DNA from 3 places in the Bartonella sp. OC68QHHN genome. Region 3 is predicted to be linked to each of the others. Evidence: predicted binding sites of a transcription regulator. Region 3 holds the regulator's gene; each other region holds the start of a gene.
The links. The regulator LexA, encoded in region 3, represses DNA repair genes until DNA is damaged. The targets are predictions, from matches to a motif close to TGTTCNNNNTGTGTTCNG.

Region 1 (4,150 bases), on a different contig from region 3:
GATGTTTGGACAAATTATAAAAACAGTGATGACAGGAACGCTTTTTTCCGATACCTTATTAATAATAACGGGTATTGCTCTGCAATTTGGAGTCGCTTATTATTGTGAAAAACGGCGATCGTGGCAGTGATCTTTTTCAAGAAAATTGATCCGTTTATAAGAAAAACGGTCCTATAGTGTTTGTTGGATGCGTTAACCTTAGAATAAAAAGCGCGTTGCGCAAAAAAATTAAAAGAGGTACCAGTTTTTAAAAAAAGCGTTCTATACAGCAACAAAAGAAACTTTTTAATACTCTGTTCGTTGAGTGGTGTAATTTTGTGCTGATACTTGGAGTATAAAAGCGTGAGTGTACATAAACGTCCATATGATGAACCTATTATCATGATTGAGCATAATGCTTTTGAAAATGCTTTTAATCGTCTCTATGAAGAAACAATGGCGCTGATTGAAAAAACCGCAGCGTATATTGATTCAGAAGGGAAATTAGTGGCACGTTCCCTTTCGGCAGAAGTTTCTGCAATCTATGCGAAAGAAGCGATGTATTTAAGTACACGACTTATGCAAATCGCTTCTCAACTCCTTCTTTTTCGGGCAGAGCGCGAAGGGGAAATGTCATCAGAACAAATAAAAAAAGAAATTGTAAAAGTGTCACTTCATACACCGACATTGGAACTTGAAACTCCTCATTGGCATGAATTGCCAGAAACTTTCCGCCAATTTGTTTCTCATTCATTGCGTTTAGAAGCGCGCATAAAGTATATGCGTGCTGGGTGGGAAACTGCAGCCTCTTGTGCCTTAGAAGATGATAATCCAGTAGGAAAACAAATCGAATTGCTCAAAACAGCCTTTGGGGGTTCTTAGAGGTGTTTCCTTGCTTTGCGTGAAGGGGAAATGTCATCAGAACAAATAAAAAAGGAATTGTAAAAGTGTCACTTCATACACCAGCATTAGAACTTTTTTCCCTTTTATTGGCACGAATTACCAGAAACTTTCCGCCAATTTGTTTCTCATTCATTGCTTTTAGGAGCATGCATTTTTTTCTTTTAGATATGCGGCTGTAATTTAAGCGTTCTGGTAAATAAGGGGCGGCTGTATCTTGAGTGATGATAATCCGGTGGGAAGACAAATCGAATTACTGAAAACAGTTTTTGGGTGTTCGGAGAAGAATAGCTCCTTGTTTCTTTCTGCGATATTTAGAGCAGTATACCCATTTTTTACAACCAAAATTTCATAACTAAAACCAATCTAGAGTGCTTTTTTCTGTCTAATTTCTATTTGAGCGTAGGAAATATCTTGAGCTTATAGCTTAGAGGTATTGATTTCGAATTATGGCATGGGATGGGGTATGGTTGGTCTTGTGAAAATCGGCTTCAGTTGATTGCATATAGAACACTTTCTGTTGATATATCGTGTGATTTTGTTTTGGCTATGATAATGATCAGGCGCTAAGATAGAGCAGGGGGCTTGTACATCAATTTATTTATGCTCTATAATTTATGCCTATAAAGTTGCTGTAAAGCGTCTGTTAAAGAGGATGATACACATTGTTTCAGTTTTTGGGCTTCTCTTGTTTTGAATGGAAGTTATTTTCCTCACGTAAAATAAAACATCCAGAATAAAAGAATAAAGTGCCATATAATGAATGTCCCATGGGGGCTCCCTGTGCTCCATGAAATGTCCCCCTTTATGCAATGTCATTTTGGTGTAATGGGCATATTCAAAAACACCTCTCAGTTCTTGTTCACATCCATTGAGCCTCCTCATCTTTACGCTTGCAAAGAAGCAAGCCAGCAGCATCATCATATTTGCCAGTCCCCAATGTTGCGATACCCTTGGCATTTGAGACAGTTCATTAGAGGCATTTTTAGTTTTTTCTTGTACAGTTTCATTCCACACGGAAATCCCACGTGTGATGTGCAGACAAAAGATTTTGATTGATTTCAGTTATGCTTCATAAAGTATGCTCCTAAAGATGCTGTGCGTTGCGTGTTATAATTGGGGGACATGACCATCTTTTGACTGGTTTTGTCTTGTGCTGCTGTTTTCTTTGTGGTCTTGTCTTTATTCACAAGGGGGAAAAGTGTATAGACTGTAGTTTATGGCAGAGACGATTCGTATTATAGGCATTGATCCCGGATTACGGCGTACAGGGTGGGGCGTTATTGATGTTGCAGGTAATCGTCTTCAGTTTATTGCAGCAGGGACGGTTTCTTCTGATGTACAGTGTGAGCTGGCTTCCAGATTATGTCAGATCCACAAAGGTCTTGCAGAGATTATGCATCAATTTATGCCCCATGAAGCCGCTGTAGAACATGTCTTTGTCAATAAAGATGCTACAGCAACTTTAAAACTTGGGCAAGCGCGTGCAATCGCACTGCTGGTTCCTGCGCAAGCAAATCTTCCTGTTTTTGAATATGCGCCCAACAAAGTGAAAAAATCGGTTATTGGTGTTGGACATGGTGCTAAAGAACAAATCCATATGATGGTAAAAGTTCTCCTCCCACGGGCTGAATTTGATAGCAGTGATGCGGCTGATGCTCTTGCTCTTGCTCTTTGTCATAGCATGCATCGTAAGAGTATTGATCGATCTTATCAGGCAAGGATGGCGATATGATTGGCAAATTAAAGGGCACTCTTGAACATATCTTTGATGATCATATCCTTCTTGATGTTCACGGTGTGGGCTATGTTGTTTTTGTGTCCAATCGGCTCCGTCCTTCTTTACCCTCTATTGGGGAGGCGTTAAGCCTCTTTATTGAAACGCATGTTCGTGAAGAAGCAATCCGCCTTTTTGGTTTTGCTACAAGAGCTGAACAGGAATGGTTTTGTCTTCTACAAAATGTTCCTGGAGTAGGGGCAAAGGTTGCTTTGGCAATCTTGGGGACTTTATCGCCAGATGAACTCGCACAAGCTATTGCCTTAAACGATGTTGCGATGATTAGTCGAGCGCCGGGCGTTGGTAAAAAAGTCAGTGAAAGAATTGTAGGTGAACTGAAAAGTAAAACTCTCCCCTTTGAACAAGCGGTCAAGACTGTTTCGGTTCCTCAGCGTGAGATGACCAATCAACCTGCGCATGATGCGCTTTCCGCGTTGATGAAGCTAGGGTTTGAACGGGAGCAAGCATCTTGTGCTCTTGCTCTTGCGATGAACGCTATTGAGGGGGAAACTGTTTCTTCTGCTCTTTTGATCCGCCATAGTCTCAAATTGCTTTCTTCTCCTACTTAAAACCAAGGTAACAATGCATAAAGATGAAGATAAACGCCTTCTGGGTCCCGCCCCCCTTCCTAACGATCCAGATCGTTCCTTAAGACCACAAGTTCTCGATGATTTTATTGGTCAAGAAGCGGCACGGGCTAATTTAAAAATATTTATTGAGGCAGCAAAAACGCGGCAAGAAGCGCTGGATCACGTTTTGTTTGTAGGACCACCGGGGTTAGGAAAAACAACGCTTTCACAGATTATGGCAAAAGAATTAGGTGTTAATTTTCGCTCTACTTCAGGGCCGGTCATCGCTAAAGCAGGAGATTTAGCCGCTCTCTTGACCAATCTCGAAGAACGTGATGTCTTGTTTATTGATGAAATTCATCGCTTAAATCCAGCGATTGAGGAAATTCTTTATCCAGCCATGGAAGATTATCAACTTGATTTGATCATTGGGGAGGGGCCGGCGGCACGCTCGGTGAAAATTGATCTGGCTAAATTTACTTTGGTAGCGGCAACCACACGTTTGGGGCTTTTGACCACACCGCTGAGAGACCGTTTTGGTATCCCAATTCGTCTAAATTTTTATACTATAGAAGAATTGGAATATATTGTGCAGCGTAATGCGCGGCTTTTTGCCGTCAAGATCAGTGATGATGGTGCTCATGAAATTGCACGCCGAGCACGGGGGACTCCTCGTATTGCCGGACGGCTTTTACGGCGCGTTTGTGATTTTGCTTTGGTTAAACAGGCAAAACAAATTGACCAAAAAATCGCCGATGAAGCGCTTTCGCGCCTTGAGGTCGATCATCTTGGGCTTGATCCGCTTGACCGTCGCTACTTGCTCCTGATTGCGGAAACTTTTTTAGGGGGACCGGTGGGGATTGAAACGATTGCTGCTGCTTTATCAGAACCACGCGATGCCATTGAAGATATTGTTGAACCGTAT
Region 2 (4,150 bases), on a different contig from region 3:
GAAAGAGTCCTTCTTCCCAACCTGGAAGAAAAACTGTTTCAAATTCAAGCCCTTTGGCTGAATGAAGAGTCATGATGTTGACTGCATCGGTATTTTCATTGTTTTCAGCATCCATAACGAGTGCAACATGTTCCAAAAAACTTTGAAGATTTTCAAATTGTTCCATAGAACGGATCATTTCTTTAAGATTTTCTAGTCGTGTAGGAGCCTCTGGTGAGCGATCTTCTAACCACATGGTTGTATAACCAGAATCATCAAGGATGATCTCGGCAAGTTCTCTATGAGGAGTGTCTTGAAGCATATTTTGCCAGCGGCGGAAGTTTTCAATAAGGCTTCGTAATGCACTGCGTGCCTTAGGCTTTAACTCATCTGTTTCAATGATGTCAGCGGCTGCAGAAAAGAGAGGAACAGCACGTGCTCGCGCACTCTCATAAAGAATGCGCAGGGTTGTATCGCCTATGCCACGTTTCGGTGTATTAATAACACGCTCAAAAGCTAAATCATCAGCAGGTTGGACAACAACACGTAAATAAGCCATAGCATCACGTATTTCCCTTCGCTCATAAAAACGAGGACCACCAATGACGCGATAGTTAAGACCAAGTGTTACAAAGCGATCTTCAAATTCACGCATCTGGAATGATGCGCGCACTAATATAGCTATATGATTTAATGAATGACCAGCTTTTTGCGCTTGTTCAATTTCTTCTCCGATGGCACGGGCCTCTTCTTGCGAATCCCATGCTGAATGAATTTTTACTTTTTCTTCCTCACTCTTTATTTGTGCAGAAAAAAGGACTTTGCCTAGTCTTTCTTCATTATGAGCAATGAGATGGGAGGCGGTTTTAAGAATATGGGATGTTGAGCGATAATTGCGTTCTAGACGAATAATTTTGGCAGAAGGAAAATCTTTTTCAAAACGTAATATGTTCTCAACTTTTGCGCCACGCCATCCATAAATGGATTGATCATCATCGCCAACACAACAAAGATTAACATGTTGACCTTGAGGATGTTGTGCCAAAAGGCGAAGCCAGAGATATTGTGCTGTATTTGTATCTTGATATTCATCGACAAGAATATAGCGAAATTGAGAATGATATTCGCGAAGAATATCTGGATTATGTTGGAAGATGGAGATAGAATGAAGCAGAAGATCGCCAAAATCGCAAGCATTAAGATCTTTTAATCGATTTTGATAACTGTGATAAAGTTCGCGTCCCATGCCGTTGCCAAAGGAATGAGCATCACTCTTTGAGATATGTTCTGGTGAAAGTCCTTGATTTTTCCAAGAATCAATCATCATGACAAGGTTTCGTGCGGGCCAACGCTTATCATCTAATCCTTCAGCTTGAATAAGCTGTTTTAAAAGTCGAAGAACATCATCGTGATCGAGAATAGTAAAGTTTCTCTTTAAATCAACAAGCTCTGCGTGACGGCGTAAAATTTTAGCACCAGTGGAATGAAAAGTTCCAAGCCAAGGCATACCTTCAACAACTCCTCCAATAAGTTCACCAATACGTATTTTCATTTCACGTGCTGCTTTGTTGGTGAAAGTGACAGCAAGTATTTGCTGAGGAGAGGCAAGCCCAGAGCGTAAAATATGAGAAATACGGGTTGTTAAAACGCGTGTTTTTCCTGTACCAGCACCTGCAAGAACTAAAAGAGGCCCCTCAGTATTCATAACAGCTTGTTGCTGTTCTGGATTGAGTTGTTCTAAATAGTCTGTGTTATATGATTTTTGTTCTTTTAGAGTATGGGAGAAAAAACCAGAGCTCTTCTTATCATGATCTGGAGGGGAATCTTCTTCAAAGAAAGGTGTGTTGTGATCAAAAAAATTACTCATTATATCTCTTTTTTAGTCTTTTTTTCATTGAAGTTCTAGATTAAAAAAACTTTTCTTTAAAAAGTCACAACAGCTTCAGTTGAATAAACAGAAAGAGAACGTAAAAAAATAAGCACAAACATTAAAGGCGTTGGGTGAGAACGCTTTGAAGGGCATAAACGCGTAACGAAGCCGAAAGATTGATTTGTTGTGGTCTTTTGCTATCAATATCAGTGATAATAAAGGCTAAAGATTGTCCTTTTTTGCGTGCTATATCTTTTAGAATATCTAAAAATGGTGGTTCTAAAGAGACGCTTGTTGCGTGTCCATCAACGCGAACGGATATCTTTCGTGGAATGACTTTTGACCAATCGATAGAATTATTTTCGTGCATTTTCCCACCTTTATTCGTCGTTTCGTAAACGATTTTGATCAAGAAATTTTTGCGTTTTTAAAGATTTATGTTGCTCAAAATTTTTTTCAGTTTTTGTTCGTCCAAAACGATAACGATTTTGCTCAGCACGAAGAGATTTTTCTGTACGTTTTTTTTGTTTTCGAAATTGGCGAAGATTAATCAATTCAGTCATGAGAAAAATTATTTTTTCCGAAAAGAATCTAACGAGACAACATCAGCACTTTGTTTTGTATCATTATTTGAAGATCCTTTATCTGTACTGAAATTTTGTTCTTTTGGAAGTGTGTTTTCTTTTTTTTGTTTGTTTGATAGGGTAATGGGCGTAGTTGAGGTATTTTCACTTTCTCCAGAGGTAAGATTTGAGGGCAGATCAAATGCTGCTTCAAATGCTGCTACAGGATCATAAAAGACCTGAATGGAAGTAAAAGGAATCACCAGCTTTTCGGTTATTTCCCTGAAGGAGAGGGTTACTTCGAAAGCTGTTTCTGAAACACTGAGATCTCTAAACTGATGTTGTAAGACGATTGTCATTTGCTCGGGATAGCGATTTTTTAGCCGAGGAGAAATTTTAATACCTGGAGCATTCGTCAAAAAAGTTATAAAAAAATGATGATTTCCCGGAAGACCTGCTTTAGCAACTTCCGATAAAACTTTACGGATAACTCCACGAAGCGCATCCTGAACGAGAATATCGTAACGGATTTGATCTTTAACCATCGAAGTTTATTCCTTTTATTTCACGTAGCAGAATGAGGCGTATTGATAATGTGTGATAAAATATATTTTAAAATTAGCAGTATTTTGTCTACGATGCACCTCAATAAGTCGAATAAATACGAAACTCTATGGTAAATAATGTCTGATAATACCTGAAAGATCAATCAATAATATTTTAAAAAAGTGAAGGCTTCTGTTGCCAGGTGCCTCCGAACCCCGCTTAAACCTGCGACGGTTTAAGACTTATTTTGAAACATTCACACTGCATCAAGCAGCGAGACGTGCTTCCGCATAGTTGTCATTTGCAACTACTCATTTAGTCCGATAACGGTGGTACTATGCCGAGTAAAAGAGCAATCTTTACGCCCTTGTCGATCCTATTTCGCCCCCACCAAAGTATAATTTTCGCTTATTATATTTTGGTGGAGGCGCCGGGTACCGCCCCCGGGTCCAATGAGTTTATTTCATTGTCCATTTATTACCATAGCTGACAAGTCAGCCCTTTAAATATAGATGAAGAACGGTCTTTAGAAAAGGGGGGGTTGTTAATATTTTAAATCCTCTAATTATTTATGAAGCTGTATAACGCGGTTGTAAAATACAGTCGCTAATTCTTGGAGAGGAGATGGAGCAAAATGACCAATGATCTAGCAGATATTAAATTATATGATAAAAGTCCCGATGAGGCTGCAATAGAAAGGCTTCGTCATCGCTTAGCTTTAGTGATGAAAAAACAGGATGCATCACTTGTTGCTACATCGGATCCAAAAGAGTTAGAACGCGTTGAAAAATGGGTTCAAGATGTATTAGGCGCTGATGAGCAGAGGGCTAAAATGGCTGTGTCAAAAGTTGCAGAAATGATGTCTGGAGATCACAGAAAAAGTCGTATGACTTTCTATTATTTGGTAGCCAAACAATTAAACGCACTTGATAAAATTTAAATAATTTTAAAATTCAATTTTTGCTCAATAAAAAAAGCCCAGAGAGTTCTGGGCTTTTTTGTTTAGCATCAAAGGCTTAATTGGTTTCGTCTTCTTGAAGATATCCTCCTTTGCTCATATCCGGTATAAAGAGGGTGGCAATGAATGCAATGATCATTATGCCGATTACATAAAAATAAAAGAGTGATTCATGTCCCATATTTTTTAATCCAAGTGCTACGTATTCGGCAGAACCACCAAATAATGCATTGC
Region 3 (4,150 bases):
AAGATTGTTTTGTTTCAAATTCTCTTATATTGCATCCATAAAAAACATCCGCTCGCATATTACAAAGGAAATTCTTGTGTGCATAAAACACTATTGAAAAAAGTTTCCTTTCACTAACCAATGACTGTCGCAATATGAAAAATGGGAAAATAGTACAATTGTTGATTTGCTCTTTTGTTAAGTAAAAATGGTAAACATTATGGATTTTATTTTATTCTGTTGTGCCTCCGTCACATCATTTAAGGCTCATTTAAGGCATTAAACTAAGAGAATATATAACTGCTTGATCTTTTTGGAATGTATAGCAAACATTCAGGGCAAGGATTTCTCGTAAATTCTCATGAAGTGAGTTACATAAATGATCAAGCTCGATTGTGAGTAGCCGATCTTTTTATAAACCAATGCTGATAGAAATCTTCTTCATTGAGGAGAGGGAAGAAGTTAAATTTTCAAACTGCTACACCATAAAGATCATAGGCATCCGACTGTTCAATTTTAACGCTGACAAATTCACCAACACGCAATGGGCGTCGTGATGATATATGGACAACACCATCTATTTCTGGAGCATCGTATTGACTACGTCCTTTGGCAACTTTTCCTTGACTTTCATCGATAAGCACTTGGAGTCTTTTCCCAATTTTTTTCTTTAAAAGATGTGTAGAAATTTGTTGTTGTTTTGCCATAAAACGATGCCAGCGGTTTTCTTTCACCTCTTCAGGAATATTTTCTAATCCCAAATCATTTGCAGCGGCTCCTTTTACTTCTTCATATTTAAAGCACCCAGCGCGTTCAATTTTTGCTTCTTCTAGCCATTCTAGGAGTATATTAAAATCTTCATTCGTTTCACCAGGAAAACCAACAATAAATGTTGATCGCAAAGTAAGATCTGGACATATTTTTCGCCATTTTTCAATTCTACGGTTTGTTTTTTCTATGAGTGCAGGACGCTTCATGTGACGCAAAACAGCTGGTGATGCATGCTGAAAAGGAATATCCAGATAAGGAAGAATTTTTTTTGCGGCCATAAGTTCGATAACTTCATCAACATGGGGATAAGGATAAACGTAATGCATACGTATCCAAATACCCATATCGCCTAGTTCGCGACAAAGATCAAAGAATTTCGTTTTGATTGTACGATCTTTCCAAGAATTTTCGAGATATTTAAGATCAATACCATAAGAACTCGTATCTTGTGAAATAACCAAAAGTTCTTTTACACCCGCTTGCACGAGTTTTTCAGCTTCACGAAGAACATCGCTGATGGGACGTGAAGTGAGATTACCACGCAGAGTAGGAATGATACAAAAACTACACCGGTTAGAGCATCCTTCAGAAATCTTTAAGTAGGCGTAATGGCGAGGTGTTAAACGAATACCTTGGGGAGGAACTAAATCAAGAAAAGGATCATGAACAGGAGGAATTGCTGTATGAACAGCTTCTATAACGCTTTCATAAGCTTGCGGTCTTGTAATAGCCAATACATTAGGATATGTTTGGCGAATAACATCAGGATCAGCACCAAGACACCCTGTTACAATAACTTTTCCATTTTTTTTGAGAGCTTCATCAATATTGGCTAATGATTCTCTCCTTGCCGAGTCAAGAAAACCACAGGTATTCACAATAACGACATCAGCTCCTTGATGTTGACGTGAAATTTCATACCCTTCAGAGCGAAGGCTTGTAATAATTCGCTCAGAATCTACGAGTGCTTTTGGGCATCCGAGGGAGACAAAACTAATACGAGGTGCTACCATGATGATCCTACAATTACTATGAATGATTGAGTTACGCTTTTATAACTTAAAAATAATGTTTTTTATTTTACAATCTGTTACAAAGTTATTTTATTTTTTTCTACAAAATTTTATATGTTTTTATGCATGCATACAATTTTGTCTTATTATATCGTAAAATTCCGTCATTGAGGGCGATAAGGCTGCTTTCTTCAAAGTATTCAAGTTCTTTTATAAAGTACGTGGTGAATATTTTAAAGCTTACTTGTTATGCCTTTCGTAAGTGAAAGACATGGATGGAAGGGAAAGTGAAACCTGCTCGATAAGGATCCGGATTGTTTATAGACCGAATTGGGGGCATTCTTTGGCTGTGGAGAGGAAGTCAATTGCGTGTGGCACAATAAAAAAATACTCAACAGCTTCTTATTGCGATATCTATCGCGTACTATAAAGTTTATTTTTAATATTTGCGAATAAGTCCGGTAAGTTTGCCTTGTATTTCTACACGCTCGGATTCGTATGTACGTACTTCATAATGAGGATTTGCGGCTTCTAATGCAATAGAAGCTCCTTTGCGTCGATAACGTTTTAATGTGGCTTCTTTTTTATCAATAAACGCAACAATAATTTCACCTGTTATTGCTGTATTTTGACGTTTTACAATGATCGTATCTTTATCAAGGATACCGGCCTCCATCATAGAATCATCTTTAACTTCTAATGCGTAGTGCTCACCTGTATTAACCATATCGCGTGGGAGAGAAAGGGTGTTTATTTGTTGCAGTATAGCAGAGGTAGGCACACTCGCAGAAATACGTCCCATAATAGGTATGATGATATTTTTTTTTTCTTCTTCATCAAAGTGATCAAGGTTACTCAAGCTTTTTGATATTTCCCTTTTCTTTTTTTCTATCATACTGGGAGAAATTTTACGTGCTAAAGAAAGATTAAATGTTATTTTCTCAGGGAGTCGAATCACCTCCACTGCACGAGCGCGATTGGGCAAACGACGTATAAACCCTCGTTGTTCTAAAGCTATAATGAGCTTATGAATACCAGACTTTGAAGAAAGTTCTAATGCATTTTTCATTTCTTCAAAAGAAGGAGGAACACCAGTTTCTTTTGTATGGTTATGAATAAACAAGAGTAGCTCATATTGTTTACATGTTAGCATTCAATATTCCAATCAAAATAATAAAAAATGAGTAAAGTAAAAATGCATGTATATATAACAATTTTACAATTTTTTCTCGCCAAATCAAAATTATTTTCTTCATTTTTGATCTTATAAGTTAATTTAATAAATCAATGTATTTATTTATAGACATATTTACATTATTATTTATATAAATAATTACTTTAAAAATTTTATTAAATTACTATTTATATATTATATAACTACATTAATATTAACTAAGTTATAAAAATACTTTATAGCTCTGACTGAATTATCTAACACTAGATTTTATGATCAGTGTTATCCTTTTCTTCTAAAAATATATCTACGTATTTTGTAATTTCTGATATAAAAAATTTAATTAGAAGGCATTCTATATATTTAAAATACTCTATGGGTATTTAGAATCATTTTGCATATTATTTCTGCTTTTTTAGTAAAATTATCTACAGCTGTAATAGTGAGCATAATTTATAGTCATTCGGGAGGATAAATTGGCTTTCGTTATATATTCATTATGCATGAATAAAAATCATACCATCAAAATGCCATTGTTGCTCATTCTCCTACTTTCAGGTCTAACGTGCCAATGCTATATACTATTTTGCTGAACCCGAATGTTGCGATAATTTTTGGTTATTGAAAGGAGGCATAAAAGGTATTTTCATTTCTTTTTTATAGCGTTATTCTCCCACTTGTATCAGTCAAGAAAATGCTTTTTATTGTTTCAATGTAAAAAAAATTGAAATGGGAGAAGCATACAGTATTTGAGATCTCTCACTCAAGTGATAAAATGATAAATTATTATAAACCAATATATTATTTTATAAAGCTGTATTCATATTTGAAATATTAAAAACTAAAATATAAAAATAATATTATAGTCAAAGGTATTTTTTCTTCTCTACCCATTATTCTCAATAACCCATGTGAGGGGAAGGGGGGTCTTATAATTCTAGCGCTTCGAATCTATGCAATATTTTGCAGTGAAATTTTTCCTTTATTGAGACTTCAAGTAGAAGATTAAAGAGTACCTATGCAATGATGAAGAAAGGGAAGAAAACGGAAAATTATTGATAACTGAAGAAAATAATCATATTTTTCTCCAAAAAGTGTTGACCAAATGAAAAGTCAACCGTATGTTCCCTTCACTTTCTGCAAATTAGATAGTCTGCAAACTAGATAGCTTGTGTGAGAGCGCGTAGCTCAGCTGGTAGAGCAACTGACTTTT

Region 1: a site for LexA is predicted at 2,040-2,057, ahead of ruvC (crossover junction endodeoxyribonuclease RuvC). Genes of this name have one in related genera too.
Region 2: a site for LexA is predicted at 1,930-1,947, ahead of ACFIJ0_RS06795 (ATP-dependent helicase). Genes of this name have one in related genera too.

Annotation. Positions count from the first base shown of each region.
Region 1 covers NZ_JBHIME010000078.1:10,343-14,492, reverse strand. The annotation lists gene ACFIJ0_RS08405 (OpgC family protein) at 1-130, shown strand, start outside; gene ACFIJ0_RS08400 (DUF1465 family protein) at 343-861, shown strand; gene ACFIJ0_RS08395 (hypothetical protein) at 1,501-1,896, opposite strand; gene ruvC (crossover junction endodeoxyribonuclease RuvC) at 2,099-2,614, shown strand; gene ruvA (Holliday junction branch migration protein RuvA) at 2,611-3,225, shown strand; gene ruvB (Holliday junction branch migration DNA helicase RuvB) at 3,239-4,150, shown strand, end outside.
Region 2 covers NZ_JBHIME010000058.1:27,036-31,185, reverse strand. The annotation lists gene ACFIJ0_RS06795 (ATP-dependent helicase) at 1-1,846, opposite strand, end outside; gene ACFIJ0_RS06790 (ribbon-helix-helix domain-containing protein) at 1,968-2,219, opposite strand; gene ACFIJ0_RS06785 (DUF4169 family protein) at 2,230-2,412, opposite strand; gene ACFIJ0_RS06780 (SspB family protein) at 2,421-2,957, opposite strand; RNA gene ssrA (transfer-messenger RNA) at 3,140-3,496, opposite strand; gene ACFIJ0_RS06770 (DUF2853 family protein) at 3,593-3,898, shown strand; gene ACFIJ0_RS06765 (MFS family transporter) at 3,975-4,150, opposite strand, start outside.
Region 3 covers NZ_JBHIME010000019.1:120,829-124,978, forward strand. The annotation lists gene rimO (30S ribosomal protein S12 methylthiotransferase RimO) at 450-1,763, opposite strand; gene lexA (transcriptional repressor LexA) at 2,203-2,916, opposite strand; tRNA gene ACFIJ0_RS02375 (tRNA-Lys) at 4,115-4,150, shown strand, end outside.